2 regions of the Pseudomonas sp. XP2 genome follow, and region 1 is predicted to be linked to the other one. Evidence: predicted binding sites of a transcription regulator. Region 1 holds the regulator's gene; the other holds the start of a gene.

Evidence for each region. The regulator sigma-54, encoded in region 1, starts transcription at its own class of promoters, with help from an activator protein. The targets are predictions, from matches to a motif close to ANTGGCATNNANNTTGCTNT.
Region 2: glnA (type I glutamate--ammonia ligase) is a predicted target of sigma-54. The motif match lies at 6,125-6,144, and genes of this name have one in related genera.

The regions. Positions count from the first base shown of each region.
Region 1 is NZ_JBNRIK010000013.1:43,303-65,368, forward strand. Features, by position in the region: gene tldD (metalloprotease TldD) at 1-18, shown strand, start outside; gene yjgA (ribosome biogenesis factor YjgA) at 143-664, opposite strand; gene pmbA (metalloprotease PmbA) at 774-2,120, shown strand; gene ACK1VC_RS15530 (hypothetical protein) at 2,246-2,647, shown strand; gene ACK1VC_RS15535 (class II fumarate hydratase) at 2,640-4,016, shown strand; gene ACK1VC_RS15540 (hypothetical protein) at 4,062-4,523, shown strand; gene ACK1VC_RS15545 (superoxide dismutase) at 4,525-5,136, shown strand; gene ACK1VC_RS15550 (ZIP family metal transporter) at 5,148-6,041, shown strand; gene ACK1VC_RS15555 (HPr family phosphocarrier protein) at 6,086-6,358, opposite strand; gene rapZ (RNase adapter RapZ) at 6,378-7,232, opposite strand; gene ptsN (PTS IIA-like nitrogen regulatory protein PtsN) at 7,235-7,699, opposite strand; gene hpf (ribosome hibernation-promoting factor, HPF/YfiA family) at 7,712-8,020, opposite strand; gene ACK1VC_RS15575 (RNA polymerase factor sigma-54) at 8,100-9,593, opposite strand; gene lptB (LPS export ABC transporter ATP-binding protein) at 9,771-10,496, opposite strand; gene lptA (lipopolysaccharide transport periplasmic protein LptA) at 10,497-11,021, opposite strand; gene lptC (LPS export ABC transporter periplasmic protein LptC) at 11,008-11,580, opposite strand; gene ACK1VC_RS15595 (KdsC family phosphatase) at 11,589-12,113, opposite strand; gene ACK1VC_RS15600 (KpsF/GutQ family sugar-phosphate isomerase) at 12,125-13,099, opposite strand; gene ACK1VC_RS15605 (ATP-binding cassette domain-containing protein) at 13,348-14,157, shown strand; gene mlaE (lipid asymmetry maintenance ABC transporter permease subunit MlaE) at 14,157-14,954, shown strand; gene mlaD (outer membrane lipid asymmetry maintenance protein MlaD) at 14,954-15,439, shown strand; gene ACK1VC_RS15620 (MlaC/ttg2D family ABC transporter substrate-binding protein) at 15,449-16,096, shown strand; gene ACK1VC_RS15625 (STAS domain-containing protein) at 16,093-16,395, shown strand; gene ACK1VC_RS15630 (BolA family protein) at 16,513-16,752, shown strand; gene murA (UDP-N-acetylglucosamine 1-carboxyvinyltransferase) at 16,776-18,041, shown strand; gene hisG (ATP phosphoribosyltransferase) at 18,133-18,768, shown strand; gene hisD (histidinol dehydrogenase) at 18,903-20,228, shown strand; gene hisC (histidinol-phosphate transaminase) at 20,231-21,277, shown strand; gene ACK1VC_RS15655 (FadR/GntR family transcriptional regulator) at 21,535-22,066, shown strand, end outside.
Region 2 is NZ_JBNRIK010000001.1:107,009-116,959, reverse strand. Features, by position in the region: gene ACK1VC_RS00495 (glycogen/starch/alpha-glucan phosphorylase) at 1-1,654, opposite strand, end outside; gene ACK1VC_RS00490 (YkgJ family cysteine cluster protein) at 1,839-2,243, shown strand; gene typA (translational GTPase TypA) at 2,366-4,189, opposite strand; gene thiI (tRNA uracil 4-sulfurtransferase ThiI) at 4,318-5,772, opposite strand; gene glnA (type I glutamate--ammonia ligase) at 6,242-7,648, shown strand; gene glnL (nitrogen regulation protein NR(II)) at 8,005-9,090, shown strand; partial or broken gene ntrC (nitrogen regulation protein NR(I)) at 9,087-9,951, shown strand, end outside.

The sequences.
Region 1 (22,066 bases):
GGTGGGACCGGGGCTTGATAGCTTCGGGGGCTTTTGTGGGAGCGGGCTTGCCCCGCGAAGAAGGCCACATAATGGTGGCTGACACCGGCTTTGCCGGTGTTCGCGGGGCAAGCCAGCTCCCACAGGGCCCCAGAGCAATCCGTCAGCGCAAGCCGCGTTGCAGCTCGTCGAGGTCGCGGATGTACTTGAACACCTTGCGTGCGGCGGCAGGCGGCTTGTTGCGGGCCTTCTCGTGCTGGGCATGGCGCACCAGCGAGCGCAGCTGCTGGCGGTCGGTGTCGGGGTACTCGTTGACGAAGCGCTCAAGGTCTTCGTCGTTGCCGTCGATCAACCGGTCGCGCCAGCGCTCCAGGCCGTGGAAGCGCTCGTTGTACTGGCGGGTCGAGCTGTCCATCTGCTCAAGCAAGGCGTGGATGGCATCCAGGTCCTGCACGCGCATCAGCTTGCCGACAAACGACATATGGCGTTTGCGGGCGCCATGAGCGGTGTGCTTGCTGGCCTCGGCCAGGGCCTTGCGCAGCTCGTCGGTCAACGGCAGGCGGGCCAGGGTATCGGCTTTGAGCGTGGTAAGGCGCTCGCCGAGTTCGACCAGCTCATGCAGTTCGCGCTTGATCTGGGTTTTGCTTTTTTCGCCGTCGAAGGCGTCGTTGTTTGAATCAACCATGGTGGCAGTCCGCTAGAAATCGCCGCCATGATAACCAGTCGGGGGCCGCTTGTCCGGCCCGGTCGTAGAATGACCCCAAGCCGTACGCAGAATTTGAGTGGAGAGAACCATGAGTGCAGTCCAGAGCGTAGGTCCGAAAGACCTGCCAGCATTGCAGGAGCAGGTCGAGGCAATCATTGCCGAGGCGCGCCGCCAGGGGGCCAGCGCCTGCGAAGTGGCGGTATCGCTGGAGCAGGGCCTGTCCACCACAGTACGCCAGCGCGAGGTTGAAACAGTTGAGTTCAACCGCGACCAGGGCTTTGGTATCACCCTTTATGTTGGCCAGCGCAAAGGCTCGGCCAGCACCTCGGCCAGTGGCCCGGAGGCGATCCGTGAGACCGTTGCGGCAGCCTTGGCCATTGCCAAACATACGTCCGAGGACGATTGCTCCGGCCTGGCCGACGCGGCGCTGATGGCCCGTGAAATCCCGGACCTGGACCTCTATCACGACTGGGCTATCGAGCCCGAAAGGGCCATCGAGATGGCCCTGGCCTGCGAAGCGGCGGCGTTCGATGAGGACCCGCGCATCCTCAACGCCGACGGCACCACACTCAATACCCACCAGGGCTGCCGCGTGTATGGCAACAGCCATGGCTTCATTGGCAGTTATGCTTCGACCCGGCACAGCCTGAGCTGTGTGATGATCGCTGAAGGCGACGGCCAGATGCAGCGTGACTACTGGTACGACGTGAACCGCCAGGGCAACCTGCTGGCCGACCCGCGCAGCATCGGCGTACGCGCGGCCCAGCGCGCAGCCAGCCGCTTGGGCGCGCGTCCGGTACCGACTTGCGAAGTACCGGTGCTGTTTTCCGCCGAACTGGCGGGTGGCCTGTTCGGCAGCTTCCTCTCGGCCATTTCCGGCGGCAATCTCTACCGCAAGTCGTCGTTCCTTGAAGGCACCATTGGTCAACGCCTGTTCCCCACCTGGCTGACCCTCGACGAGCGCCCTCACATTCCACGGGCACTGGGCAGCGCGGCGTTTGACGGTGATGGCCTGGCGACCTATGCCAAGCCGTTCGTCGACAAGGGCGAGCTGGTGTCTTACCTGCTGGGTACCTATTCCGGGCGTAAGCTGGGCTTGCCAAGCACAGCCAACTCCGGTGGTGTGCACAATCTGTTCGTCACTCACGGTGTCGAAGACCAGGCCGCACTGATCCGCCGTATGGGCCGCGGGCTGCTGGTGACCGAATTGATGGGGCATGGCCTTAACATGGTGACGGGTGATTACTCCCGTGGTGCGGCAGGCTTCTGGGTCGAAAATGGCGAGATTCAGCACGCTGTACAGGAAGTGACCATTGCCGGCAATATGAAGGATATGTTCCAGCAGATTGTCGCGATTGGTAGCGATCTTGAAACCCGTAGCAATATCCATACGGGCTCGGTATTGATTGAGCGGATGACTGTTGCGGGTAGCTGATCTTTAGCAGAAATTTCAATGTCACTGAAAACCCGGCCCCTGCGCCGGGTTTTTTTCATCACCTTTCCCTTGAAGTGATTCTGTTTATCACTTAATAATGAATATCATTATCCAGTAACCCGGCGATGATGTTCATGAAACCCGTCCTGCGCGAACTCCCCTACCTGGAAAACTGGCGCTGGCTCAGCCGGCGCATTCGCTGTGCGCTCGAGCCCGACGAGCCGCGCCTGATCGAGCATTACCTGGCCGAAGGCCGCTATCTGGTGTGCTGCACCGAGACCTCGCCATGGACGGTGGCATTGACCTCCTTCCGCCTGCTGCTGGATACCGCCTGCGACCGCATGCTGCCCTGGCACTGGCGTTGCCTGTGCCTGGATCAGGCCTGGCGCCCCCTGCTGGTGTTGCGCAACCTCGATCGCCACGAAGAAAACCAGCGCTGGCAGCCCTACGCCCTGCAGTTGGCCAATTGCCGTCTGCTGCCCTCCATTTCTCCCGATGAATTGATGCAAGGATTTGATGATGAGTGATACCCGTATCGAGCGTGACAGCATGGGTGAACTGCAGGTGCCGGCCAAGGCCTTGTACGGTGCACAGACCCAGCGCGCGGTCGACAACTTCCCGGTCAGTGGCCTGCGCATGCCGGCCCAGTTCATTCGTGCCCTGTTGCTGGCCAAGGCTGCCGCCGCCAAGGCCAACGTCGAGCTGGAACAACTGTCTGCGGCGCAGGGCCAGGCCATCGTCAAGGCTGTCGAGCAACTCTTGGCGGAGGACTTCATCCAGCACTTCCCGGTGGATGTGTTCCAGACCGGCTCTGGCACAAGCTCGAACATGAACGCCAACGAGGTGATTGCCACCTTGGCCAGCCGCGTGCTGGGTGACGCTGTCAACGCCAACGACCACGTCAACTGTGGCCAGAGCAGCAACGACATCATCCCCACCACCATTCATGTCAGTGCTGCACTGGCCTTGCACGAGCAACTGCTGCCGGCGCTGAGCCACCTGGTACAGGTGATCGAGACCAAGTCGGCGCAAGTGCATCAGTGTGTGAAAACGGGTCGCACCCACTTGATGGACGCCATGCCGGTACGCATGAGCCAAGTGCTGGACGGCTGGGCGGCGCAGATCAACGGTGCCAAGGGGCACATCGAAGCCACCTTGCCAAGCCTGCAGGCGCTGGCCCAGGGCGGTACCGCCGTGGGTACCGGCATCAATGCCCACCCTCAGTTCGCTGCCGGCTTTGCCCGGCAGCTCAGCGGCCTGACCCAGGTCGAGTTTACCCCGGGGCAGAACCTGTTCGCCCTGATCGGCTCGCAGGACACCGCCGTGGCGCTGTCTGGCCAGCTCAAGACCACGGCCGTGGCACTGATGAAGATCGCCAACGACCTGCGCTGGATGAACTCCGGCCCACTGGCCGGCCTGGGCGAAATCGAGCTGCAAGGCTTGCAGCCGGGCTCTTCGATCATGCCTGGTAAGGTCAACCCGGTGATCCCGGAGGCCACTGCCATGGTTGCTGCCCAAGTGATCGGTAACGACGCGACCATCGCTGTTGCTGGCCAGTCCGGCAATTTCGAGCTGAACGTGATGCTGCCGGTGATCGCCCGCAACCTGTTGGAGAGCATCGAGCTGATGGCCAACGTCAGCCGCTTGCTGGCCGACAAGGCCATCGCCAGCTTCAAGGTCAACGAGGACAAGCTCAAGGAAGCCCTGGCGCGCAACCCGATCCTGGTCACTGCGCTGAACCCGATCATTGGTTACCTCAAGGCCGCCGAAATCGCCAAGACCGCCTACAAGCAGGGCCGCCCGATCATCGAGGTGGCGTTGGCGCACACCGATCTTTCGCGTGACCAGCTGCAAGCGCTGCTGGACCCGGAAAAGCTCACTGCCGGCGGTATCTGACCCTGCGTCACCGCCTTAGCGCCATCAGCGCGGAGTAGCAATGCCATGCAGCACTGGAAACGCACGACCGAAACAGCCAACCGCCTGTTCGACCAAGGCGAGCTGGTAGACGCCCGGGAACATTACCTGCAGGCACTGGCGCTGGCACAGGTGCTGTTCGAGCGCTGGCATGACGTTGACGAAGCGGTGGCCGCGTTGGTCATCGCCCACCACAACCTGGCTGACCTGCACCTGCGCCTGAATCAGCCGCACGAAAGCGCCGACTACCTGTGCGCCGCCCACCAGCGGCTGCTGCAGGCCAGCCAGGAGGCGCGTTTGCCCCAGGCTCTGCGTGACGCGGCCCTGCGCCACAGTGGGAGAACCTATACCGAACTGCTGAGCTTCATCGCCGAGTACGGTCAGTACCCACGTACCGAGCGCCTGCTCCACCGCCACAATGCCGGGGGCAGCGAGATCGCTGCCCGGCCGGACGTGGCGCCCAGAACCCATGCCTACGGAATTCACTGACATGCCCCATACCTTGCCTGCTTTGCCTTACGCCTACGATGCACTGGAGCCGCACATCGACGCCCAGACCATGGAGATCCACCACAGCAAGCACCATCAGACCTACGTCAATGGCCTCAATGCCGCCATCGAAGGCACCGAGTGGGCCGAGTGGCCCGTGGAAAAGCTGGTCGGTGCGGTCAAGCAACTGCCGGAAAACCTGCGGGGTGCGGTGACCAACCATGGCGGCGGCCACGCCAACCACAGCCTGTTCTGGACCGTAATGTCACCGCAGGGGGGCGGCGAGCCGCAGGGCCAGCTGGCGCAGGCCATCTCGTCGCAACTGGGCGGTTTCGACGCCTTCAAGGACGCCTTCACCAAAGCGGCGCTGACCCGTTTCGGCAGTGGCTGGGCGTGGCTCAGCGTGACGCCGCAGAAAACCCTGGTGGTGGAAAGCAGCGGTAACCAGGACAGCCCGCTGATGCACGGCAATACGCCAGTTCTTGGTCTGGACGTGTGGGAGCATGCCTATTACCTGAAGTATCAGAACCGTCGTCCGGAATACATCGGTGCTTTCTACAACGTCATTGACTGGGCGGAAGTGGAACGTCGTTATGTTGAAGCCCTGAAGTGAGCCGGACCGGTATGCGCTCTGAAGTGATGTCTGTCAGCAGTGTGCGCCTGTTTCGTCTGGCGCTTGGGACTTTGCTGTTGCTGACCGGCACCGCGCTGCTGGTCGCGCGCGGCCTTGCCTGGCTGGACCTGGAGCCACGCATGTTGCGCGCCCTGGAGGGCGGCGCATTATGCGCACTGGGGACGGCGCTGGGGGCGGTACCGGTACTGGTCATTCGCAACATGCCGGTGGCGCTGGCCGACACGCTGCTGGGCTTCGGCGCAGGCGTGATGCTGGCAGCCACCGCATTTTCCCTGATCATTCCGGGCCTGGACGCGGCCCGGTCCGTAGGTTTCAGCCCATGGGCCGCCGGTGGCCTGATCAGCTTTGGCTTGTTGTTCGGTGCGCTGTGCCTGTTTCTGGTTGACCTCAAGGTGTCTGGCGCCTCGCCAGAAGCACTGGTCGGCACTGGCAACCAGCCGGTGATTGCTGCGCGTATCTGGCTGTTTGTCATTGCCATCGTTGCGCACAACATCCCCGAAGGCATGGCCATCGGTGTGTCGGCAGGTGGGGGCATGGCCGACGCCGACAGCCTGGCCATGGGCATTGCGTTGCAGGATGTGCCCGAGGGACTGGTGATTGCGCTGGTGTTGGCCGGGGCGGGCATGTCGCGTTTCAACGCTTTTCTGATTGGCGCTGCGTCAGGCTTGGTCGAGCCGCTGGCCGCAGTGATCTGTGCCTGGTTGGTGAACATCGCCGAACTGCTGTTGCCGCTGGGCCTTGCCTGCGCGGCAGGGGCGATGCTGCTGGTGGTGACCCAGGAGATCATCCCGGAATCGCGCAGTAACGGCCATCATCGTCTGGCCAGCCTGGGGCTGTGCATCGGGTTTTGCCTGATGATGGTGATGGACACCGCGCTGTCCTGATTCATGATCAGGTTTACGCGTTCCCAGCAGGACCGTGCAGGCTTCTATTCGCCTTCGTCGAAGAAGTTGTTGATCAGCTCGACCAACGCATTCATCGCCTCGTTGTCCTGCTCGCCTTCGGTATGCAGGTGCACCTGGGTGCCTTTGCCGGCTGCCAGCATCATCACCGCCATGATGCTCTTGCCGTCCACCAGCGTGTCCGGCGCGCGCCCAACGCGCACCTGGCAGGGATAACGGCCAGCCACGCCGACGAACTTGGCTGCCGCCCGGGCATGCAGGCCCAGCTTGTTGATAATGGTGATTTCGCGGGCGGGCATCGTGGGGCGGATCCTTGGGCTAGAGGTCGCGGTGGCGGACCTGGACGTTTTTCAGGGATTGCTGCAGCAACTGGCCAAGGCGCTCGGTTATGTACACCGAGCGGTGGTGGCCGCCGGTGCAGCCGATGGCAATGGTAACGTAGGCGCGGTTGCTGGCGGCGAAGCGGGGGAGCCACTTGAGCAGGTAGCTGGAAATGTCGCTGAACATGTCTTCGACATCTGGCTGTGCGCCCAGGTAGTCGATGACCGGTTGCTCGAGGCCGGAGTGTTCGCGCAGTTCAGGCTTCCAGTAAGGGTTGGGCAGGCAGCGCACATCGAACACCAGGTCCGCATCGACCGGCATGCCCCGCTTGAAACCGAACGACTCGACCAGGAACGCGGTGCCAGGCTCGGGCTGGTTGAGCAGGCGCAGCTTGATCGAATCACGCAGTTGATACAGGTTCAGGTTGGTGGTGTCGATCTTCAGGTCAGCCAGGTCGGCGATCGGCCCCAAAAGCTCGCTCTCGACGCGGATCGCCTCGGCCAGCGAGCGGTTGGCATTGGTCAATGGGTGGCGTCGGCGGGTTTCCGAAAAGCGCTTGAGCAGCATGCCTTCGTCGGCATCCAGGAACAGCACATCACACTGGATATTGCGCGCGCGGGCTTCTTCGAGCAATTCGGGGAAGCGCGTCAGGTGGCTGGGCAGGTTACGTGCGTCGATCGACACTGCAACCTTCGGTTGCAGCAGTTCGGTGTTGATCAGCGCCTCTTCCGCCAGCTCCGGCAAGAGCGCGGCGGGCAGGTTGTCAATGCAGTAGAAACCATTGTCTTCCAGGACATCGAGGGCGGTACTCTTGCCGGAGCCGGACCGGCCGCTGACAATGATCAAGCGCATGTTCAGTGCTCGTTCTGTTCGTCCAGGACTACCTGGAAGAGGGCCTCGTTACTGCTGGCGCTACGCAAGCGATCACGAACTTCCTTGCGATCAAGCATGCTGGCAATCTGGCGCAGCAGTTCCAGGTGGGCATCGGTAGCGGCTTCAGGCACCAGCAAGACGAACAGCAGGTCCACGGGCGCGCCATCGATGGCGTCGTATTCGATTGGGGCGTCCAGGTGCAGCAGGGCACTGACCGGTGCGGAGCAACCTTCAAGCCGGCAGTGAGGGATGGCGATGCCATTGCCGAAACCGGTCGAGCCGAGTTTTTCGCGGGCGACCAGTTTTTCGAAGACGTCTTGCATCTCCAGTTCTGGCACTTGATCGGCGATGAGGTTCGCAACCGTTTCCAAGGCGCGCTTTTTACTGCCGCCCGGCACGTTCACGAGGGAACGGCCGGGGGTCAGGATGGTTTCAAGTCGGATCATGGATGAGGGGGATCAGCGGGCAGCTGCACCTTGCAGCAGGCTTTGCTGTTTTTCCTTGTGTTTTTTCAGTTGGCGGTCGAGCTTGTCGGCCAAGGCGTCGATGGCTGCATACATGTCTTGGTCTTCGGCATTGGCAACCACTTCACCGCCAGGAATCTGCAGGGTCGCTTCGACCTTCTGCTGCAGCTTCTCGACTTTCATGATGACCTGCACGTTGGTGATCTTGTCGAAGTGACTTTCCACGCGGGCGAGCTTTTCAAGCACATAATCGCGCAGTGGCTGGGTGACTTCTACATGCTGTCCACTGATATTGACTTGCATACAGCTTCTCCTTTATTGCCCGTGCATAAAGAGGCAGGTCTTGCACCTGCCCCACAAACGCTGTGGCGCATCTCAGGGGCTACATCAGTCGCTTGCGTTCGCTCGACGGTGCTATGCCGAGCGACTCGCGGTACTTGGCGACGGTGCGACGGGCTACCTGGATGCCTTGTGCCTCCAGTAAACCAGCGATCTTGCTGTCACTCAATGGCTTTTTCTGATTTTCCGCTGCAACCAGTTTTTTGATGATCGCGCGGATCGCTGTAGACGAGCATTCTCCGCCTTCGGAGGTGCTGACGTGGCTGGAGAAAAAGTATTTCAGTTCGTAGATGCCACGCGGGGTGTGCATGTATTTTTGCGTGGTAACCCGAGAGATGGTCGACTCATGCATCCCCACCGCTTCGGCGATGTCATGCAGCACCAGCGGCTTCATTGCTTCATCACCATGGTCGAGGAAACCGCGCTGGTGCTCGACGATCTGCGTGGCAACCTTCATCAGGGTTTCGTTGCGGCTTTGCAGGCTCTTGATGAACCAGCGCGCTTCCTGCAACTGGTTGCGCATGAAGGTGTTGTCGGCACTGGTGTCGGCGCGGCGCACGAAGCCTGCGTATTGCGGGTTGACCCGCAGGCGCGGGATGGCTTCCTGGTTCAGCTCCACCAGCCAGCGGTCGCTGTCTTTACGCACGATGACGTCGGGCACCACGTACTCGGGTTCGCTGGACTCGATCTGTGAGCCAGGGCGCGGGTTGAGGCTTTGTACCAGCTCGATGACCTGGCGCAGCTCGTCTTCCTTGATTTTCATGCGCCGCATCAGCTGGCTGTAGTCGCGGCTGCCGAGCAGGTCGATGAAATCGGTGACCAAGCGCTTGGCTTCGGTCATCCACGGAGTGTTGGCAGGCAGCTGGCGCAGTTGCAGCAGCAGGCATTCACCCAGGTTACGGGCGCCGACGCCGGCCGGTTCGAACTGCTGGATACGGTGCAGCACCGCTTCGACCTCGTCCAGCTCGATATCCAGCTCCGGGTCGAAACCGGCGCAGATTTCCTCAAGGGTGTCTTCCAGGTAGCCCTGGCCGTTGATGCTGTCGATGAGGGTAACGGCGATCAGGCGGTCGGTGTCGGACATCGGCGCCAGGTTCAGTTGCCACAGCAGGTGGCTTTGCAGGCTTTCGCCGGCCGATGTGCGGGTGGTGAAGTCCCACTCATCGTCATCGTTGCTCGGCAGGCTGCTGGCGCTGGTCTGGTAGATGTCTTCCCAGGCGGTATCGACCGGAAGCTCGTTGGGGATCCGCTCGCCCCACTCGCCATCTTCCAGGTTGTCGGCACTGACGGTGCTTTCCTGAAAGCTGTTGTCCTGGGCTTCGGCTGCCGGCTTGTTCTCGGCGTTGTCCGCCATCGGGTCGCTGTTGTCGAAGTCCTCGCCGTCTTCCTGACGTTCGAGCATCGGGTTCGACTCCAGCGCTTCCTGGATTTCCTGTTGGAGGTCCAGGGTGGAAAGCTGGAGCAGACGGATGGCCTGTTGCAACTGCGGTGTCATCGTCAGTTGCTGGCCCATTTTTAGGACGAGCGATGGTTTCATGGCTGGGGCTTAATACCTTGTTCGCCGGCGCGCATGCGCCATCCACTACACGAGGGCGCCGGGGCGCCAGATCAAGCAAGTTTTATGCCTTAAATTGTAGCGTTTGCCTAGAGCGCTGTAACAACTTTACCCGCGGTTTCACGGCTATGTGCCAGTGCTCCAGGCGCTTCCCCTGGGTCAGAGCCGGAACTCGTGGCCCAGGTAAACCTCTTTGACCAGGTCGTTGGCCAGGATGGTCTCGGCATCGCCTTCAGCGATCAGTCGGCCATCATTGACGATATAGGCGGTCTCGCAGATATCCAGCGTCTCGCGCACGTTGTGGTCGGTAATCAGCACACCGATGCCCTTGGCCTTGAGGTGGTGGATGATCTGCTTGATGTCACCAACCGAGATCGGGTCGACACCGGCGAAGGGTTCGTCCAGCAGGATGAACTTGGGTGCGGTTGCCAGGGCGCGGGCAATCTCGACGCGGCGGCGTTCACCACCGGAAAGGCTCATGCCGAGGTTGTCGCGAATGTGGCTGATGTGGAACTCCTGCAGCAGGCTTTCCAGCTCTTTGCGGCGGCCGTCGCGGTCGAGGTCCTTGCGGGTCTCGAGAATGGCCATGATGTTGTCGGCCACCGACAGTTTACGGAAGATCGAGGCTTCCTGCGGCAAGTAGCCGATGCCGGCACGGGCGCGGCCGTGCATGGGCTGGTGGCTGACATCGAGGTTGTCGATGAGCACGCGCCCCTGCTCGGCCTGGACCAGCCCGACAATCATGTAGAAGCAGGTGGTCTTGCCGGCGCCGTTGGGGCCGAGCAGGCCGACGATCTGGCCACTGTCGATCGACAGACTGACATCACGTACGACCTGCCGCCCCTTGTAGCTCTTGGCCAGATGCTGGGCTTTGAGGGTTGCCATTTACTCGGCCTTCTTCTTGGGCTGGATCACCATGTCGATGCGCTGACGTGGCTGGGTCACGTTGCCACCACGACCGGCGGTCGCCACCTGGGACTTGGTGTTGTAGACGATCTTCTCGCCTTCGGTCGTGTTGCCCTCGTTTTCGACCTTGGCGCGGTCGGTGAGGATCACGGTGTCTTTCTGCGCCTGGTACTGGATTGTCACTGCCCAGCCTTTCATCTTGTCTGGCTTGGCAGCGCTCTGTTGTTGCTCGAAGTAGGCCAGGTTGCCGACCGAGGTGACCACATCGATGTCGCCGTTGGCGGCGCGGGTCATGGTCACGGTGTTGCCTTTGATCATCATCGAACCTTGGGTGATGATCACGTCACCGGTATAGGTGGCCACGCCTTGCTTGTCATCCAGATGGGCCTGGTCGGCCTGGATGCGGATCGGCTGATCACGGTCATTCGGCAGTGCGAAGGCGCTCGCGCTTCCCAGTGCTGCGCTCAGGCTGAGCAAAAGGGGGAGGGTTTTAACGAGCCTCATACTGTCCTCTTACGTTAGAGAGCAGGTCCATCCTGCTTTCTTTCAAATACGCTTTCATTCCTTTGCCCGTAGTCGTGCCACCGGCGCCGTCGATTCTAACGGCTTGCTCGGTCTGCGCATATTGCTTCTGCGGGAACACGGTCATGCGTGAACTGGTAATGATGGTTTCACGCTGTTTTTCGTCGATGCGTGCAATTCGTACCTTGTCGATCAGCTCGACCTCGGTGCCGTCCGGGTTGACCTCGGCGCGGGTGCTTTGCACGTGCCACGGGTATTGGGTGCCGCGGTACAGGTGCAGGTCCGGCGTGGTCACCAAGGTGATTTCGCTGGTCTTCATGTGCTCGACCTTGTCGGCGGTCATTTCGTACTGCAGCTTGCCGTCGGGCAGAAATTGCACACTGTGCGCGTTGATCGCATAGTAGTCGATGGCGCTTTCGTCGACCTGGGCCACCGGCTTGTCGAGGAAGCTTTCCGGGCTGACATTCCAGTAGCCGACCGCCGCCAGCAGGGCGGCGATCACTGCTAGCAGCGCAATATTGCGGGCTTTCTTGCTGAACATGGGCAGCCTTACAGGTAGTTGGCGTTGGCAGCGTCCAGGGTACCCTGGGCCTGCATGATCAGTTCGCAGAATTCACGGGCTGCGCCTTCGCCGCCGCGTGCCTGGGTCACGCCGTGAGCGTGCTGGCGAACAAACGGGGCGGCGCTGGCCACGGCCATGCCCAATGCCACCCGGCGAATGACCGGCAGGTCGGGCAGGTCATCGCCCAGGTAGGCCACTTGATCATAGCTTAGGCCCAGTTCGGCGAGCAGGCCGTCAAGCACGACCAATTTGTCCTCGCGGCCCTGGTACAGGTGCGGGATGCCGAGGTTTTTTGCCCGGCGCTCGACCACAGGGGTTTTGCGCCCGCTGATGATCGCGGTGGCCACACCCGAGGCCATGAGCATCTTGATGCCCTGGCCGTCGAGGGTATTGAAGGTCTTGAACTCGCTGCCATCTTCGAGGAAGTACAGGCGCCCGTCGGTGAGCACGCCGTCTACGTCGAACACTGCCAGCTTGATGGCTTTGCCGCGTTGCATGAGGTCCTGGTTCATTCCATCGCTCCTTACATTACACCGGCGCGCAGCAGGTCGTGCATGTTCAGGGCGCCGGTCGGGCGGCCCTCGCGGTCCACCACCACCAGTGCGCTGATCTTGTGGTCTTCCATGATCTTCAGGGCTTCGGCAGCGAGCATGTCGGCGCGGGCCGTTTTGCCGTGCACGGTCATGACCTGGTCGACCAGGGTGGTGTGTACGTCGATGTTGCGGTCCAGGCTGCGGCGCAGGTCGCCGTCGGTGAAGATCCCGGCCAGCGTGCCGTCGGCTTCGACGATCACGGTCATGCCCAGGCCTTTGCGGGACATTTCAAGCAGCGCATCCTTGAGCAGGGTGCCGCGGGCTACCTGGGGCAGCTCGTCGCCGCTGTGCATCACGTTCTCGACCTTGAGCAGCAGGCGACGGCCCAGTGCACCGCCCGGGTGCGAGAAGGCAAAGTCTTCAGCGGTGAAACCGCGGGCTTCGAGCAGGGCGATGGCCAGGCAGTCGCCCAGCACCAGCGATGCCGTGGTGGAGGAGGTGGGTGCGAGGTTAAGCGGGCAGGCCTCTTGCGCGACGCGGGCGTCGAGGTTGACCTCGGCGGCCTGGGCCAGGGGCGAGTCCGGGTTGCCGGTCAGGCTGACCAGCTTGATGCCCAGGCGCTTGATCAACGGCAGCAGGGTGACGATTTCGGCAGTGCTGCCGGAATTGGAAAGCGCAAGGATGACATCATCGCGGGTAATCATGCCCATGTCGCCATGGCTGGCTTCGGCCGGGTGCACGAAAAACGCCGGGGTCCCGGTGCTGGCCAGGGTGGCGGCGATCTTGTTGCCGATATGCCCGGACTTGCCCATGCCGACCACGACCACCCGGCCCTTGCTGGCCAGGATCAGCTCGCAGGCTTTGACGAAATTGTCGTCGATGCGCGCCAGCAGGGCCTCTACGGCCTCGAGTTCCAGGCGCAGGGTGCGTTGGGCGGATTGAATCAGCTCGCTGGATTGGCTCATGTCGAGAAAGCAATGCCTGATGAAAAGGTCGCGATTATACGCGCAATGACGAAAACCCTCACCCCTTCGATTGCTGTAGCGAATGTCATCAAAGCCTGTCACGGGGCTGAACGACTGCTTGTCCGGCCTTGGGGCGGCACTGTCAGCGGTGCTATAGTTCGCCGCTATTCGGCCTGCCAGGGGCGCTTGTGCCTTCCTGATGGAGGCCGGCGTCCATTAGGACGAGGCTGCACTAGCAAGGAGTCTAGATGAGTGTGGATAGCGCCTACGCGGTCGAGTTGAAGGGGGTTACCTTCAAACGTGGTTCGCGCAGCATTTTCAGCAACGTCGACATTCGCATCCCGCGCGGCAAGGTCACCGGCATCATGGGGCCATCGGGTTGCGGCAAGACCACGTTGCTCCGCCTGATGGGTGCGCAATTGCGCCCCTCCAGCGGTGAGGTATGGGTTGCCGGCCAGAACCTGCCGACGCTGTCGCGCAGCGACCTGTTCGACGCCCGCAAACAGATGGGTGTGCTGTTTCAGAGTGGCGCGCTGTTCACCGACCTCGATGTGTTCGAGAACGTCGCGTTCCCGCTGCGCGTGCACACCCAGCTGTCGGACGAAATGATCCGCGACATCGTGCTGATGAAGCTGCAGGCCGTGGGCCTGCGGGGTGCCATCGACCTGATGCCTGATGAATTGTCCGGTGGCATGAAGCGCCGTGTGGCGCTGGCGCGGGCAATTGCCCTGGACCCGCAGATCCTTATGTACGACGAGCCGTTCGTCGGCCAGGACCCGATCGCCATGGGCGTACTGGTGCGCCTGATCCGCTTGCTCAACGATGCCCTGGGCATTACCAGCATCGTCGTTTCCCACGACCTGGCGGAAACCGCCAGCATCGCCGACTACCTCTACGTGGTAGGCGACGGCCAGGTGCTGGGGCAGGGGACGCCCGACGAGCTGATGGGCTCGGACAACCCTCGCATTCGCCAGTTCATGAAGGGCGACCCGGACGGCCCGGTACCCTTCCACTTTCCTGCGCCTGACTACCGCGCCGACCTGCTGGGAGCGCGTTGATGCGCAGAAAATCCTTACTCGAACGTGTTCGCCTGCTGGGCCGTTCGGCAATCGATGTGCTGGCCGTGCTCGGGCGTTCCTGCCTGTTCCTGTTCCATGCGCTGGTTGGCCGTGGCGGTATCGGCGGCGGCTTCCAGCTGCTGACCAGGCAGCTGTACTCGGTGGGCGTGTTGTCGCTGGCGATCGTTGTCGTGTCCGGGGTGTTTATCGGCATGGTGCTGGCGCTGCAGGGCTACAGCATCCTGGCCAGGTACGGTTCGGAGCAGGCAGTGGGGCAGATGGTCGCCCTGACCCTGCTGCGTGAGCTCGGCCCGGTGGTAACGGCGTTGCTGTTCGCCGGCCGTGCAGGGTCCGCGCTGACCGCCGAAATCGGCAACATGAAGTCGACCGAGCAGCTGTCGAGCCTGGAAATGATCGGCGTCGACCCGCTCAAGTACATCGTCGCGCCGCGCCTGTGGGCCGGTTTCATCTCGCTGCCGTTGCTGGCGCTGATCTTCAGCGTGGTCGGCATCTGGGGTGGCTCGTGGGTGGCCGTGGACTGGCTGGGCGTCTACGAAGGCTCGTTCTGGGCCAACATGCAGAACAGTGTTTCTTTCACTGACGACGTGCTTAACGGGCTGATCAAGAGCCTGGTGTTCGCCTTCGTCACAACCTGGATTGCCGTATTCCAGGGGTACGACTGCGAGCCCACCTCAGAAGGGATCAGCCGTGCCACCACCAAGACCGTGGTCTATGCCTCGTTGGCAGTGCTGGGTCTGGACTTTATTCTGACCGCCTTGATGTTTGGAGATTTCTGATGCAAAACCGCACCCTGGAAATCGGTGTCGGCCTGTTCCTCCTGGCCGGGATCCTGGCGCTGCTGCTGCTGGCCCTGCGTGTCAGCGGGCTGTCGGCCAGCCCGAGCAGCGATACCTATAAAGTTTATGCCTACTTCGACAATATCGCCGGTTTGACGGTCAGAGCTAAAGTGACCATGGCCGGTGTGACCATCGGCAAGGTCACCGCCATCGATCTGGACCGGGATTCCTACACCGGTCGGGTGACGTTGCAGCTGGACAAGTCGGTGGACAACCTGCCGACCGACTCCACGGCCTCGATCCTGACTGCCGGTCTGCTTGGCGAGAAGTACATCGGCATCAGCGTGGGCGGCGAAGATCAGGTGCTCAAGGATGGCGCGACCATCCACGACACCCAGTCGGCCTTGGTGCTGGAAGATCTGATTGGCAAGTTCCTGCTCAACTCCGTTGGCAAGGAACCGAAAGAAGCGCAACCGGCTAATTAAGGAGTATCCATGATTTCGATCCTGCGACGTGGCCTGCTGGTCCTGCTGGCGGCCTTCCCTCTGCTGACCCTGGCGGCGCAGTCGCCTCACGAGGTGGTTCAGGGCACGACCAATGAACTGCTGGGTGACCTCAAGGCCAACAAGGAGCAGTACAAGTCCAACCCCAGCGCCTTCTACGATGCGCTCAACCGCATCCTGGGCCCGGTGGTGGACGCTGACGGTATTTCCCGCAGCATCATGACCGTCAAGTACTCGCGCAAGGCCACACCTGAGCAGATGCAGCGCTTCCAGGAAAACTTCAAGCGCAGCCTGATGCAGTTCTATGGCAATGCGCTGCTCGAATACAACAACCAGGGCATCGTCGTCGACCCGGCCAAAGCCGATGACGGCAAGCGCGCCAGCGTAGGCATGAAGGTCACCGGTAACAACGGTGCCGTTTACCCGGTGCAGTACACCCTTGAAAACATCGGTGGTGAGTGGAAGGTGCGTAACGTCATCGTCAACGGCATCAACATTGGCAAGCTGTTCCGTGACCAGTTTGCCGATGCCATGCAGCGCAATGGCAACAACCTGGACAAGACCATCGACGGCTGGGCGGGTGAAGTGGCCAAGGCCAAGCAGGCAGCAGACAGCTCGCCTGACAAGGAAGTGAAATGAGTGAGGCCGGCGTAAGCATGGCTGAGCCAGGCGTTATGCGCCTGGCCGGCGTGCTGGACTACCGTACCGGCCCCGCCTTGCGCAAGCAGGGCAAGTCGCTGATCGACGCCTCCCGCGAGCCGCACCTGGTGCTGGATTGCTCGGCTGTCGAAAAGTCGTCGAGCGTTGGCCTGTCGCTGTTGCTTGCGTTCATTCGCGATGGCCAAGCCACCGGCAAGGCCTGCGAGGTCCGCGGCATGCCTGACGACATGCGGGAAATTGCCGAGGTCTATGACCTTGATGAAGTGCTGGCAACCTGATGGCCCGGCACGGATGATGGCCCCTCGGTCAGCGAAGCCCTCGTTGGGCTTCGCAGGCGGGGGGCTTTTTTGTATGATGGCCGACCCGTGCGCATCGGGCGCCGATTGAGGTTGAGCATGCAGGCCGTAGAAGTTAAAAGCTTCCTTGAAGAGAAATTGCCGGGTTCCCGGGTCGAAGTTGAAGGCGAAGGCTGCAACTTCCAGTTGAACGTGATCAGCGACGAGTTGGCTGGCCTGAGCCCGGTCAAACGCCAGCAGGCGATCTATGCTCACCTGAACCCATGGATCGCCAATGGCAGCATCCATGCGGTAACCATGAAATTTTTCAGCAGCGCAGCCTGGGCTGAGCGCACCTGAGCCAACTTGGCGGCGAGACTCCAATGGACAAACTGATTATTACTGGCGGCGCTCGCCTTGACGGCGAGATCCGCATTTCGGGCGCGAAGAACGCAGCCTTGCCGATTCTGGCGGCGACCCTGCTGGCCGATGGCCCGGTCACCGTGGGCAACCTGCCACACCTGCACGACATCACCACCATGATCGAGCTGTTCGGCCGCATGGGCATCGAGCCTGTGATCGACGAGAAGCTGTCGGTGGAGATCGACCCACGCACCATCAAGACCCTGGTTGCGCCTTACGAGCTGGTCAAGACCATGCGCGCCTCGATCCTGGTACTGGGCCCGATGGTTGCCCGTTTCGGCGAAGCCGAAGTGGCCCTGCCTGGCGGTTGCGCCATTGGTTCGCGCCCGGTCGACCTGCACATCCGCGGCCTCGAGGCCATGGGCGCGAAGATCGAAGTGGAAGGTGGCTACATCAAGGCCAAGGCGCCTGAGGGTGGCCTGCGCGGTGCGCACTTCTTCTTCGACACCGTCAGCGTCACCGGTACCGAGAACATCATGATGGCCGCTGCCCTGGCCAAGGGCCGCAGCGTGTTGCAGAACGCCGCGCGCGAGCCTGAAGTGGTCGACCTGGCCAACTTCATCAATGCCATGGGCGGCAATGTCCAGGGCGCCGGTACCGACACCATTACCATCGATGGCGTCGAGCGCCTGCACTCGGCCAGCTACCGCGTCATGCCGGACCGCATCGAGACCGGTACCTACCTGGTCGCTGCTGCCGTGACCGGTGGCCGCGTCAAGGTCAAGGACACCGACCCGACCATCCTTGAAGCCGTACTGGAAAAACTCAAGGAAGCCGGTGCCGACATCAACACCGGCGAAGACTGGATCGAGCTGGACATGCATGGCAAGCGGCCAAAGGCCGTCAACCTGCGTACCGCCCCGTACCCGGCGTTCCCGACCGACATGCAGGCGCAGTTCATTTCGCTCAACGCCATTGCCGAAGGCACCGGCGCGGTGATCGAAACCATCTTCGAAAACCGCTTCATGCACGTTTACGAAATGCACCGCATGGGCGCGCAGATCCAGGTCGAGGGCAACACTGCCATCGTCACTGGCGTCAAGTCGCTCAAAGGTGCCCCGGTCATGGCCACCGATCTGCGTGCGTCCGCCAGCCTGGTGCTGTCGGCGCTGGTTGCCGAAGGCGATACCCTGATCGACCGCATCTACCACATCGACCGTGGTTACGAGTGCATCGAAGAGAAACTGCAGATGCTCGGCGCGAAAATCCGCCGCGTACCGGGCTAATAGCCCGCAGGTGCAAGGATGCACCTTTCGAATTGAATGCGGCCAGGTCGATGACCTGGCCGGCAGCAGCCGCTTAAGGACCGACGTTCCAATGTTGACCATCGCGCTTTCCAAAGGCCGTATTCTCGACGACACCCTGCCGTTGCTGGCCGAGGCCGGTATTGTGCCGACCGAGAACCCGGACAAGAGCCGCAAACTGATCATCCCCACCACGCAGGACGATGTGCGCCTGCTGATCGTGCGTGCGACCGATGTGCCGACCTATGTCGAGCATGGTGCCGCCGACCTGGGTGTGGCCGGCAAGGACGTGCTGATGGAGTACGGCGGCCAGGGTATGTACGAACCCCTGGACCTGCAGATTGCCCAGTGCAAGCTGATGACTGCCGGCGTGGTCGGCGCACCCGAGCCCAAGGGCCGCCTGCGCGTGGCCACCAAGTTCGTCAACGTAGCCAAACGCTACTACGCCGAACAGGGCCGTCAGGTCGATATCATCAAATTGTACGGTTCGATGGAACTGGCACCGCTGATCAACCTCGCCGACAAGATCATCGACGTGGTCGACACTGGCAACACTCTGCGTGCCAACGGCCTGGAGCCCCAGGACCTGATCGCCACGATCAGCTCGCGCCTGGTGGTCAACAAGGCTTCCATGAAAATGCAGCACGCCCGTATCCAGAGCCTGATCGACACGCTGCGTCAAGCAGTCGAATCGCGACACCGCGGCTGACTCTCTACCGACTGCGCGCGGCTTTCGCCGTCGCGCCCGTCTATCCGCGTCATAGCCACTTTTCTCGGGTGCCCGCGCGGATGGACTGGTAGCCTAGGGTGCCTGAGCATTCGCTAATAATCGAGGCCCTCGCCATGACCGTGTCCACTGCAATTGCCCGTCTCAACGCTGCTGATCCGGATTTCGCCCGACATCTGGATCATCTGCTGAGCTGGGAGAGTGTGTCCGATGACGCGGTCAACCAGCGCGTGCTCGACATCATCAAGGGCGTGCGCGAGCGCGGCGATGCGGCACTGGTAGAGTTCACCCAGCGTTTCGACGGCGTTTCGGCCAACAGCATCGATGACCTGATCCTCGGTCGCGAGCGCCTGGAGCTGGCCCTGACCCGCATTACCCCGGTCCAGCGCGAAGCCTTGGAAAAGGCCGCCAACCGCGTGCGCATGTACCACGAACGGCAGAAGCAGGACTCCTGGCAGTACACCGAGGCCGACGGCACCGTGCTGGGTCAGAAGGTCACCCCGCTGGACCGTGCAGGCCTGTATGTGCCGGGCGGCAAGGCGTCGTACCCTTCGTCGGTGCTGATGAACGCCATTCCGGCCAAGGTTGCCGGCGTGGCCGAAGTGGTAATGGTAGTGCCGACCCCGCGTGGCGAGGTCAATGAACTGGTGCTGGCTGCCGCCTGCATCGCCGGTGTGGACCGCGTATTCACCGTCGGTGGTGCCCAGGCGGTTGCTGCACTGGCCTACGGCACCGAGAGCGTGCCGCAGGTGGACAAGATCGTCGGCCCGGGCAACATCTACGTAGCCACCGCCAAACGCCACGTATTCGGCCAGGTAGGCATCGACATGATCGCCGGCCCGTCGGAAATCCTCGTGGTATGCGACGGCCAGACCGACCCGGACTGGATCGCCATGGACCTCTTCTCCCAGGCCGAGCACGATGAAGACGCCCAGGCCATCCTGGTCAGCCCGGATGCCGCATTCCTCGACCGTGTTGCGGCCAGCATCAGCAAGCTGCTGCCGACCATGGAACGTGCCGACATCATCGAGAAGTCGATCAATGGCCGTGGTGCACTGATCCAGGTGCGTGACATGCAACAGGCCATGGACGTGGCCAACCGCATTGCCCCGGAGCACCTGGAACTGTCGGTGGCCGACCCGCAAGCCTGGTTGCCGCACATTCGCCACGCTGGCGCGATCTTCATGGGCCGTCACACCAGCGAAGCGCTGGGCGATTACTGCGCCGGGCCCAACCACGTGCTGCCTACCTCCGGCACCGCGCGGTTCTCGTCGCCGTTGGGGGTGTATGACTTCCAGAAGCGTTCGTCGATCATTTTCTGCTCCGAGCAGGGCGCGTCCGAGCTGGGCCACACGGCTTCGGTCCTGGCCCGTGGCGAGTCGCTGACCGCCCACGCCCGCAGCGCCGAATACCGTATCCTGACCCAAGAGAAGGGGAACTGAGCATGAGTCGATTCTGGAGCCCCTTCGTCAAGGACCTGGTGCCTTATGTGCCGGGCGAGCAACCCAAGCTGGCCCGTCTGGTCAAGCTGAACACCAACGAAAACCCCTACGGCCCGTCGCCCAAGGCGCTGGAGGCCATGCGTGGCGAGCTTAACGACAACCTGCGCTTGTACCCGGACCCGAACGGTGACCGGCTGAAGCAGGCGGTCGCCGAGTACTACGGCGTAACCCCGGCGCAAGTGTTTGTCGGCAACGGCTCGGACGAGGTGCTGGCGCACATCTTCCACGGCCTGTTCCAGCACGATGCGCCGCTGTTGTTCCCGGACATCAGCTACAGCTTCTACCCGGTCTATTGCGGCCTGTACGGTATTGCCTTCGAGCAGGTGGCGCTGGATGAGCAGTTCCAGATCCGCATCGAGGACTACAACAAGCCAAATGCCGGCATCATCTTCCCCAACCCCAATGCGCCGACTGGCTGCCTGATGCCGCTGCAGGCGGTGGAACAGTTGCTGCAGGCCAACCGTGACTCGGTGGTGGTGGTCGATGAGGCCTACATCGATTTCGGTGGCGAGACGGCCATCAGCCTGGTGGACCGCTACGACAATCTGCTGGTTACCCAGACGTTGTCGAAGTCGCGCTCGTTGGCTGGCTTGCGGGTGGGGCTGGCGGTAGGGCATCCGGACCTGATCGAGGCGCTGGAGCGGATCAAGAACAGCTTTAACTCCTATCCCTTGGACCGTGCTGCGATCGTTGGCGCGGCGGTGGCATTCGAAGACCGCGAGTATTTCGAGGAAACCTGCCGCAAGGTGATCGAGAGCCGCGAGGTCTTGGTCAGGCAGCTTGAGGCCAAGGGTTTCGAGGTACTGCCTTCGGCCGCCAACTTCATCTTTGCCCGCCACCCGCACCAAGATGCCGGCGAACTGGCTGCACGCCTGCGCGAGCAAGGTGTGATCGTGCGCCACTTCAAGCAGCCGCGCATTGCCCAGTTCCTGCGCATTACCATCGGCACGCCAGACATGAACCAGGCGCTGCTCGATGCGTTGAACTGACGTGATTGATGGCCCTGCGCTTCCACAGAATAGCTGCTAACTGCCTGATTTAGCAGTCGCCCTGTGGGAGCGGGCTTGCCCCGCGAACACCGGCGAAGCCGGTGCCAGGCACCGCGCCCCCTATTCGCAGGGCATGCCCACAGCCTAACGGCTGCTCTCTTCGACCCCGAACGCCTGGGTTCAAATACCTGGTGGTTTGCCCGGCTGCCCGATATCCACTAAGCTCTGTCGATTCATCGGATGATTGGTTGAGTGAGATGGGTACCGAGTTGACCAAGCGCTCTCTCGTGGAGCTGGCCGTGGAGCGCATGCGCGAGCGTATCGTGATGGGCGATTGGCAGGTCGGGCAGCGCTTGCCGACTGAGCCGGAGCTGGCCCATCAGCTGGGCATAAGCCGCAACACCGTGCGCGAGGCGATGCGCGTGCTGGCTTTCAGTGGCCTGGTGGAAATTCGTCAGGGCGACGGTAGCTACTTGCGCACGGCGCATGACCCCTTGCAGGCGGTGCAGGCAATGTCGCGCTGCACCCCGGAGCAGGCCCGGGAAACCCGCCATATCCTTGAGGCTGAAGCCGTTGGCCTGGCGGCGCTGCGCCGAACGGATACTGACCTGCAAGCGCTGCGTGATGCCTTGGCCGGCAGTGCCGGGCACTTTCACGGGGATGTCGATGAATATGTAGCGTGCGACCTGGTATTTCACCAGCGGCTGGTCGATGCCGCGCACAACCCGGCGTTAAGCGAGCTGTACCGGTACTTTGCCGGGGTGGTGGCGGCTGCTCTGAAGCACAACA
Region 2 (9,951 bases), on a different contig from region 1:
GCACATCGAACAGCGCTTCAGGGTTCACCGTGACACCAATGCGGTCCTGGATGATGCTGGCCAGGGCACGCTTGCTGTGCAGCCGTTGAGCAGCGAACTGCTTGCGGAAACTGGCCTTGTCGGCAAATGGCACCAGGCCAACCAGAAGCCCTTCAGGGTCGTCCTTGAGTTCCGGCCCGAGCGCTTCGACCAGCATCTCGGTCAGCTGAGGGTTTGACTGGTACAGCCAGCGGCGAAAGGTAATGCCGTTGGTCTTGTTGTTGATCCGTTGCGGGTAGAGCTTGTGCAGCTCGGAAAACACCGTGCTCTTCATCAGCTTGCTGTGCAGCGCGGACACACCGTTGACGCTGTGCGAGCCCAGAAACGCCAGGTTACCCATGCGCACCCGGCGCCCATTGTCTTCCTCGATCAGCGACACCGCGCGCAGCACGTCGAAATCGTGCAGGCCTTTGGCCCGCAATGCATCGATATGGTAGGCGTTGATCAGGTAGATGATCTGCATGTGCCGCGGCAGCATGCGCTCCATCAGGGCTACCGGCCAGGTTTCCAGGGCTTCGGGCAGCAGGGTGTGGTTGGTGTAGGCGAGCGTGCCAACGGTCAGTTCCCAGGCCTTGTCCCAGGGCACTTCATGCTGGTCCACCAGCAGCCGCATCAACTCGGCAACGGCAATCGAAGGGTGTGTGTCGTTGAGCTGGATGGCCGCCGCGTCGGGCAGGTTGAGCAGGTCCTTGTGCATGTTCAGGTGACGGCGCAGCAAGTCCTGCAGCGAAGCCGACACAAAGAAGTACTCCTGACGCAGGCGCAGTTCCTGCCCCGCCTCGGTGCTGTCGGCCGGGTACAGCACGCGCGAAATGCTCTCGGCCCGCGCCACTTCGGCCACGGCCCCCAGGTGGTCACCGGCATTGAAGCGCTCCAGGTGCAGCTCTTCCAGCGCCCGCGCACGCCACAGGCGCAGTGTGTTGACGCTGGATCCACGCCAGCCGACCACGGGCGTGTCGTAGGCCACCGCCCGCACCGTTTCGCCCGGCGACCATACTTGCCGCTGGTTGCCACTGGCATCGTTGACGGTTTCGACACTGCCGCCGAAGCTGATCGGGTAGATCACCTCAGCACGCTCGAACTCCCAGGGGTTACCAAAGTCCAGCCAGTTTTCAGTCTGTTCCTGCTGCCAGCCATCGACTACAGCCTGACGGAACAACCCATGTTCGTAGCGAATGCCGTAACCATGGGCGGCGATGCCCAGGGTGGACATGCTTTCCATGAAGCACGCAGCCAGGCGGCCGAGACCCCCGTTACCCAGGGCGGCGTCGGGCTCGAGCAGGCGGATGCGCTCCAGGTCCACGTCCAGCCCTTCCAGCGCATCACGGGCGACGTCCAGCAGCCCCAGGTTGCTCAGGCTGTCGTACAGCAAGCGCCCGATTAGGAACTCGAGGGAGAGGTAATAGACCCGCTTCTGGCTACGACGATAGGCCAGGCGGGTGTGGTCCATCCAGTGGTCGACCATGTGGTCGCGCGCGGCCAGAGCGATGGCCTCGAACCAGTCGTGGTCGAACGCATGTTCCGGGTCCTTGCCGACCGCGTAGGTCAGCTTGTTCAGTACAGCGGCGCGAAATTCGGCCACCTCGGCGTCACGTGCTTTGGGTTCCTGAGACATGCGGCATCCTCTGGCAAGTTGACGAAAGCGGAGGGAGATTGATCAGACTAGACCCTTCGACAGGGAGTGACAGTGACTGTTCGCAGTTTTCATGCCGACTCTGCGAATCCGGCAAAAGGTTGTTCATAAATTGAGCAATTCCGGTATCATCGCGCGCCCCAAGACCGTGATCCACCCTATAAAGATGAAAACGACCCTGATCGCCGCCGCCGAAGTCGACCGCCTGGAGACTTGGCAGCGCTACGCCAGCCACATGTGCCACGGCTGCCATTCGACCTGCTGCACCCTGCCGGTAGAGGTGAAGATCAAGGATCTGATCCGTATCGGCGTGGTGGACGAGTTCGAGAAAGACGAACCCCCCAAAAACGTGGCTAAACGCTTGCAGAAGGAAGGCATCATCGAGCGCTTCAACCAGAAGTCAGGGATCTTCACCCTGACCCGGATGAGCAACGATGACTGCATGTATCTGGATCGTAAAAGCCGGCTGTGCACCATTTATGACAAGCGCCCGGATACCTGCCGCAACCACCCCAAGGTCGGGCCGCGGCCGGGGTATTGCGCCTATAAGCCCAAGGTGGTCGGGCGCTGATCGTCAGGCTTCAAGGGCGTCTTCGCGGGCAAGCCCGCAAAGGGGCCAACACAAATCCTGAAGGCATAAAAAAACGCCCCCGGCCTTTCGACCGGGGGCGTTTTCATTCAGCCAAAGCTAACTTAGCTGTTCTTGGCTTTCTTGGCAGCGCGGGTACGCTCGCTTTCGTCCAGGATCTTCTTGCGAAGACGGATGGACTTCGGCGTTACTTCGCACAGCTCGTCTTCCTGGATGTATTCCAGAGCCTGTTCCAGGGTGAAGCGAACAGGCGGAACCAGGGCGATGACTTCGTCTTTACCCGAAGCACGCATGTTGTCGAGCTTCTTGCCCTTGGTAGGGTTGACGCCCAGGTCGTTGTCGCGGCTGTTCTGGCCGATGATCTGACCGTTGTAGATCTCCTGACCGTGCTCGACAAACAGCTTGCCACGCGCCTGCAGGGTTTCCAGCGAGTAGGTCAGCGCCTTGCCGGTTTCGACCGAAACCAGTACGCCGTTCTGACGGCCGGACATGTGGCCGGACTTCACAGCGTCATAGCGGTCGAAGATCGAGGTCAGGATGCCTGCACCGTTGGTCAGGGTCAGGAACTGGTTACGGAAACCGATCAGACCACGCGCCGGGATGTTGTATTCCAGGCGAACACGGCCCTTGCCATCCGGGACCATGTTGGTCAGGTCGCCTTTACGCAGACCCATTTCTTCCATGACCTTGCCCTGGGATTCTTCAGGGATGTCGATGGTGACGTTTTCGAACGGCTCTTGCTTGACGCCGTCTACTTCACGAATGATTACTTCTGGGCGGCCCAGGGCCAGCTCGAAGCCTTCGCGACGCATGGTTTCGATCAGTACCGACAGGTGCAGCTCGCCACGGCCCGAGACCTTGAACTTGTCTGGGGAATCGGTTTCTTCAACGCGCAGGGCTACGTTGTACAGCAGCTCTTTGTCCAGACGGTCCTTGATGTTACGGCTGGTGACGAACTTGCCTTCCTTGCCGCAGAACGGCGAGTCGTTGACCTGGAAGGTCATCGAAACGGTTGGCTCGTCAACGGTCAGCGGCTTCATCGCCTCAACGGCGGTCGGGTCGCACAGGGTGTCGGAGATGAACAGCTCGTCGAAACCGCTGATGCAAACGATGTCGCCAGCCTGGGCTTCTTCAACGTCGACGCGGTGCAGGCCGTGGTGACCCATCAGCTTGAGGATACGGCCGTTACGCTTTTTGCCGTCAGCGTCGATGGCGACAACCGGGGTGTTCGGCTTGATGCGGCCACGGGCAATACGGCCAACGCCGATAACACCCAGGAAGCTGTTGTAGTCCAGTGCAGAGATCTGCATCTGGAACGGGCCGTCACGGTCAACAGCTGGCGCTGGAACGTGGTCGATGACAGCCTGGTACAGGGCAGTCATGTCTTCGCCCATTTCGGTGTGGTCCAGACCGGCAATGCCGTTCAGGGCCGAAGCGTAGACCACTTTGAAGTCCAGCTGCTCGTCGGTAGCGCCGAGGTTGTCGAACAGGTCGAAGATCTGGTCCAGAACCCAATCAGGACGCGCGCCCGGGCGGTCAACCTTGTTGATCACGACGATTGGCTTCAGGCCAGCTTCGAAAGCCTTCTTGGTTACGAAGCGGGTTTGCGGCATAGGGCCGTCTTGAGCGTCGACCAGCAGCAGCACGGAATCGACCATCGACATTACACGCTCAACCTCGCCACCGAAGTCGGCGTGGCCGGGGGTGTCGACGATGTTGATGTGGTAGCCGTTCCAGTTGATGGCGGTGTTTTTCGCCAGAATGGTAATACCGCGCTCTTTTTCCTGGTCGTTGGAGTCCATGACGCGCTCGTCGTTGAGCTCGTTACGCTCCAGAGTGCCGGACTGACGCAGGAGTTTGTCGACCAGGGTGGTTTTACCATGGTCAACGTGGGCGATGATGGCGATGTTACGCAGATTTTCGATCACAAGTGTATCTCGATCAGAGGATTCGGTTGCCGCCCAGTGTAGGCGGCCAATATGTACTGTTTAAGGCTCAGCGGGCCCGGTGGTCGGGAGGGCGATGGCGGATACTGCCGCCATACAGCCCCGGCGTCTTATGTCGGACGATAAACACGCACATTGGCATGTCCCTCACTGAGCAGATGGTGTGCGTGCAAACGGCTCATCACACCCTTGTCGCAATACAGCAAGTACTGGCGCGTGGGGTCCAGGTGCTTGAACTTGCTGTTGATGGCATAAAACGGCATGGCCTGGACTTCGATACCGTCCAGCACCAGGGGTTCGTCTTCCTGGGCATCGGGGTGACGAATGTCGATGACGATCTGGCCCGACAGCGCCTCGGCCACTTCCTCGATTTCGACATCCTTGCCCAGCTCGTCGATCACATGGTCGATGGAGATCAGCTTGGCGCGCTCCAGGGCGCGCTCCAGCACGGCCATGTCGAACTGCTTCTCTTCATGCTCCATGCGGTGGCGCTTGGCGTGAGTGGTCGGGTTTACCGAAATCACGCCGCAGTATTCTGGCATGTGCTTGGCGAAGTCGGCGGTGCCGATTTCGGTGGCCTGGTCGATGATGTCCTGCTTGTGGCTGGCCAGCAGCGGGCGCAGCACCAGCTTGTCGGTGGCCGAGTCGATGATCGACAGGTTCGGCAGGGTCTGGCTGGACACCTGGGAAATGGCCTCGCCCGTGACCAGGGCATCGATTTCCAGGCGGTCAGCCATGTGCGCGGCACCGCGCAGCATCATGCGCTTGAGAGTCACGCCCATGTAGCTGTTGTCGACCTTGTTGAGGATCTCGCCGACCACTTCTTCGAACGGCACGCTGATGAACAGCACGCGCTGGCTGCTGCCGTACTTCTTCCACAGGTAGTGGGCCACTTCCATAACGCCCAGCTCGTGGGCACGGCCGCCAAGGTTGAAGAAGCAGAAGTGGGTCATCAGGCCACGGCGCATCATCTGGTAGGCTGCCACGGTGGAGTCGAAGCCACCGGACATCAGTACCAAGGTCTGCTCCAGGGCGCCCAGCGGGTAGCCGCCGATCCCCTGGTGCTGGTTGTGGATCACGTACAGGCGCTGGTTGCGGATTTCGATGCGCACCAGCACTTCAGGCTTCTTCAGCTCGATGCCGGCCGCGCCACACTGTTGGCGCAGCTGGCTGCCGACGTAACGGTCGACGTCCATCGAGGTGAAGTCATGGTGCCCCCCGCGCTTGCAGCGCACGGCAAAGTGCTTGCCGGCCAGCAGGTGGCCGAAGTGCTGCTTGCACTTGGCAACGATGTCATCGAAGTCACCCAGCGGGTATTCCTCTACCTGCAGGAAATGGGTGATACCCGGGGTGCAGGTGAGGCGTTCGATCATCTCGCGCTGGACTTTTTCGTCTTCGATGCGGGTGACCACTTCGAGATTGTCCCAGACACCATCGACCGCGAGCTCAGGATCGAGGTCCTTGAGCACGTTGCGGATGTTCTTGGCGAGCTGACGGATGAAGCGCTTGCGCACCGGCCGGCTCTTGATGGTGATTTCTGGGAAGACTTTGACGATAAGTTTCATTGGTTAACAGCGCGCGCAGGGCCTGCCGAAAATGTGGGGCGCGAATTATAGCGGAAACTGCTCAGGATTTGACCAACTTTTGTACAGAAGGTTGGATTTATATTGCCTGTACTGGCCTCCTCGCCGGCAAGCCAGCTCCCACAGGACTTCGGCGGGCCTCAAGACCTGCGCCCTCCCAGTGGGAGCTGGCTTGCCGGCGATGAGGCCCTTAAAGGAAGCACACAGCCAACCAATGCACCCTATTGGTGCGTTGATGCCAAAAACCGCATCGTAAGGGTGCACTTTTCCCCGCCAACCCACCGCCAAATGCCCGCAAACGCCTGCTTTTATCCCACCCTCGCCATTTTCGGGCACTGGCATGCAATTTGCTCCCTTGTGAGGCAGGTAAGCTTGGCCGACTATCCGCGCCCGGCAACACCCTTTTTCCAGGGCAGCGGCCCACCGCGCTCTAGACCATCCGGAGGACAACATGTCGAAGTCGGTTCAACTCATCAAAGATCATGACGTCAAGTGGATTGATCTGCGTTTCACGGACACCAAAGGCATTCAGCACCACGTGACCATGCCGTCGCGTGATGCGCTGGACGAAGACTTCTTCGAAGTCGGCAAGATGTTCGACGGCTCCTCCATCGCTGGCTGGAAAGGCATCGAAGCGTCCGACATGATCCTGATGCCGGTCGACGACACCGCCGTGCTGGACCCGTTCACCGAAGAACCAACCCTGATCATCACCTGCGACATCGTCGACCCGTCGAGCATGCAGGGCTACGATCGCGACCCACGTGCGATCGCCAAGCGCGCCGAAGAGTACCTGAAGAGCACCGGCATCGGTGATACCGTATTCGCAGGCCCGGAGCCAGAGTTCTTCATCTTCGACGAAGTGAAGTTCCACTCGGACATCTCCGGCTCGATGTTCAAGATCTTCTCCGAGCAAGGCTCGTGGATGACCGGCGCTGACGTGGAAGGCGGCAACAAAGGCCACCGTCCAGGCGTGAAAGGCGGCTACTTCCCTGTTCCGCCGTTCGACCACGACCACGAAATCCGTACTGCCATGTGCAACGCACTGGAAGAAATGGGTCAGACCGTTGAAGTTCACCACCACGAAGTGGCGACTGCCGGCCAGAACGAAATCGGCGTCAAGTTCAACACCCTGGTGAAGAAAGCTGACGAAGTACAGGCCCTGAAATACGTCGTGCACAACGTTGCCGACGCTTACGGCCGTACCGCTACCTTCATGCCGAAGCCACTGTACGGCGACAACGGTTCGGGCATGCACGTGCACATGTCGATCTGGAAAGACGGCAAGAACACCTTCTCGGGTGAAGGCTATGCCGGCCTGTCCGACACCGCCCTGTACTTCATCGGCGGTATCATCAAGCACGGTAAGGCCCTGAACGGCTTCACCAACCCGTCGACCAACTCCTACAAGCGTCTGGTCCCAGGCTTCGAAGCTCCGGTAATGCTGGCCTACTCGGCTCGCAACCGTTCCGCCTCGATCCGTATTCCTTACGTCGGCAGCCCGAAAGCCCGCCGTATCGAAGCACGCTTCCCGGACCCATCGGCCAACCCGTACCTGGCCTTCGCGGCCCTGCTGATGGCCGGCCTGGACGGCATCCAGAACAAGATTCACCCAGGCGATGCTGCCGACAAGAACCTGTACGACCTGCCACCAGAAGAGGCCAAGGACATTCCGCAAGTCTGCGGCAGCCTGAAAGAAGCCCTGGAAGAGCTGGACAAAGGCCGTGCGTTCCTGACCAAGGGCGGCGTGTTCTCCGACGACTTCATCGATGCCTTCATCGAACTGAAGTCGGAAGAAGAGATCAAGGTCCGTACCTTCGTGCACCCGCTGGAATACGAGCTGTACTACAGCTGCTGATCTGATCGCCGCTTCGCGCCGATGACATGATCAAGACGGCCTCCTTCGGGAGGCCGTTTTCGTTTGCGCCACACGCAGAACCCTCGCCCGCCACGCTATGCTCTATCTTGGTGCAAGATTGAGTACAGTGCCCCGATTTGCTCCCCAATCTGGTTCACATTAAACGTTTCATCAAGACTTTCTGATCCGAATTTGCGCAGATCCAGGCCTTTATCGGCAAATCCCGCTTCTTTTCGGAGCTTTGGTTTGTTTCTTGCATTTTTTCTGCGGAGAGACACGCATCAGCCGATGCACCCCGAGCCCGGCCCTGGCCAAAGAAATGCCAGGCAAGCGCCAAAAGAGGTCAACGACGCCTTATGACCATCAGCGATGCGCAGCACCGTCTGCTTCTGGACAACCTGACCACCGCCACGTTGCTGCTCAACGCCGAGCTGCGCCTGGAATACATGAACCCGGCCGCGGAAATGCTGCTGGCCGTCAGTGGTCAACGTAGCCATGGGCAGTTCATCAGCGAGCTGTTTACCGAATCGACCGAGGCGCTCAGCTCGTTGCGCCAGGCCGTCGAGCAGGCGCACCCGTTCACCAAGCGCGAAGCGCAGCTCACCTCGCTGACCGGGCAGACCATCACCGTGGACTATGCGGTAACGCCCATCCTCAACCAGGGCCAGACCCTGCTGTTGCTGGAGGTGCACCCCCGCGACCGGCTGTTGCGCATCACCAAGGAAGAGGCCCAACTGAGCAAGCAGGAAACCACCAAGATGCTGGTGCGCGGCCTGGCCCACGAAATCAAGAACCCCCTTGGCGGCATTCGCGGCGCGGCCCAGTTGCTGGCCCGCGAGCTACCCGAAGAAGGCCTGCGCGACTACACCAACGTAATCATCGAAGAGGCCGACCGCCTGCGCAACCTGGTCGACCGCATGCTCGGCTCGAACAAACTGCCATCGCTGGCCATGACCAACATCCACGAAGTGCTGGAGCGGGTCTGCAGCCTGGTCGACGCCGAAAGCCAGGGCTGCATCACTTTGGTGCGCGATTACGACCCAAGCCTGCCGGACGTGCTGATCGACCGCGAGCAGATGATCCAGGCCGTGCTCAACATCGTGCGTAACGCCATGCAGGCGATCAGTTCGCAGAACGAACTGCGCCTGGGCCGCATCACCCTGCGCAGCCGCGCCTTGCGCCAGTTCACCATCGGCCATGTTCGCCATCGCCTGGTCGCGCGGGTGGAGATCATCGATAACGGCCCGGGCATTCCACCGGAACTGCAAGACACCCTCTTCTATCCCATGGTCAGTGGCCGCCCGGACGGTACCGGGCTGGGCCTGGCCATTACCCAGAACATCATCAGCCAGCACCAGGGCCTGATCGAGTGCGAAAGCCACGCAGGCCACACCGCCTTCTCGATCTACCTGCCCCTGGAACAAGGAGCCACCGCCTCATGAGCCGAAGTGAAACCGTATGGATCGTCGACGATGATCGCTCCATCCGCTGGGTCCTGGAAAAAGCCCTGCAACAAGAAGGCATGACCACCCAGAGCTTCGACAGCGCAGATGGCGTGATGGGCCGCCTGGCACGCCAGCAGCCGGACGTGATCATTTCCGACATCCGCATGCCGGGCGCCAGCGGTCTTGACCTGCTGGCACAGATCCGCGAACACCACCCGCGCCTGCCGGTCATCATCATGACCGCCCATTCCGACCTCGACAGCGCCGTGGCGTCGTATCAGGGCGGTGCTTTCGAGTACCTGCCCAAGCCGTTCGATGTGGACGAGGCCGTCTCGCTCGTCAAGCGCGCCAACCAGCATGCCCAAGAGCAGCAAGGCCTGGATGTGCCACAAAATCTGGCACGCACCCCGGAGATCATCGGTGAAGCCCCGGCAATGCAAGAGGTGTTCCGCGCCATCGGCCGCCTTAGCCATTCCAACATCACCGTACTGATCAACGGCGAGTCCGGCACCGGCAAAGAGCTGGTCGCCCATGCCCTGCACCGTCACAGCCCGCGTGCGGCGTCGCCGTTCATTGCCCTGAACATGGCGGCCATCCCCAAGGACTTGATGGAGTCCGAGCTGTTCGGCCATGAAAAAGGGGCTTTCACCGGTGCTGCCAACCTGCGCCGGGGCCGCTTTGAACAGGCCGATGGCGGCACCTTGTTCCTCGACGAAATCGGTGACATGCCTGCCGACACCCAGACCCGCCTGCTGCGGGTACTGGCCGATGGCGAGTTCTATCGCGTTGGCGGGCATGTGCCGGTCAAGGTCGACGTGCGCATCATTGCTGCGACTCACCAGAACCTGGAGTCGCTGG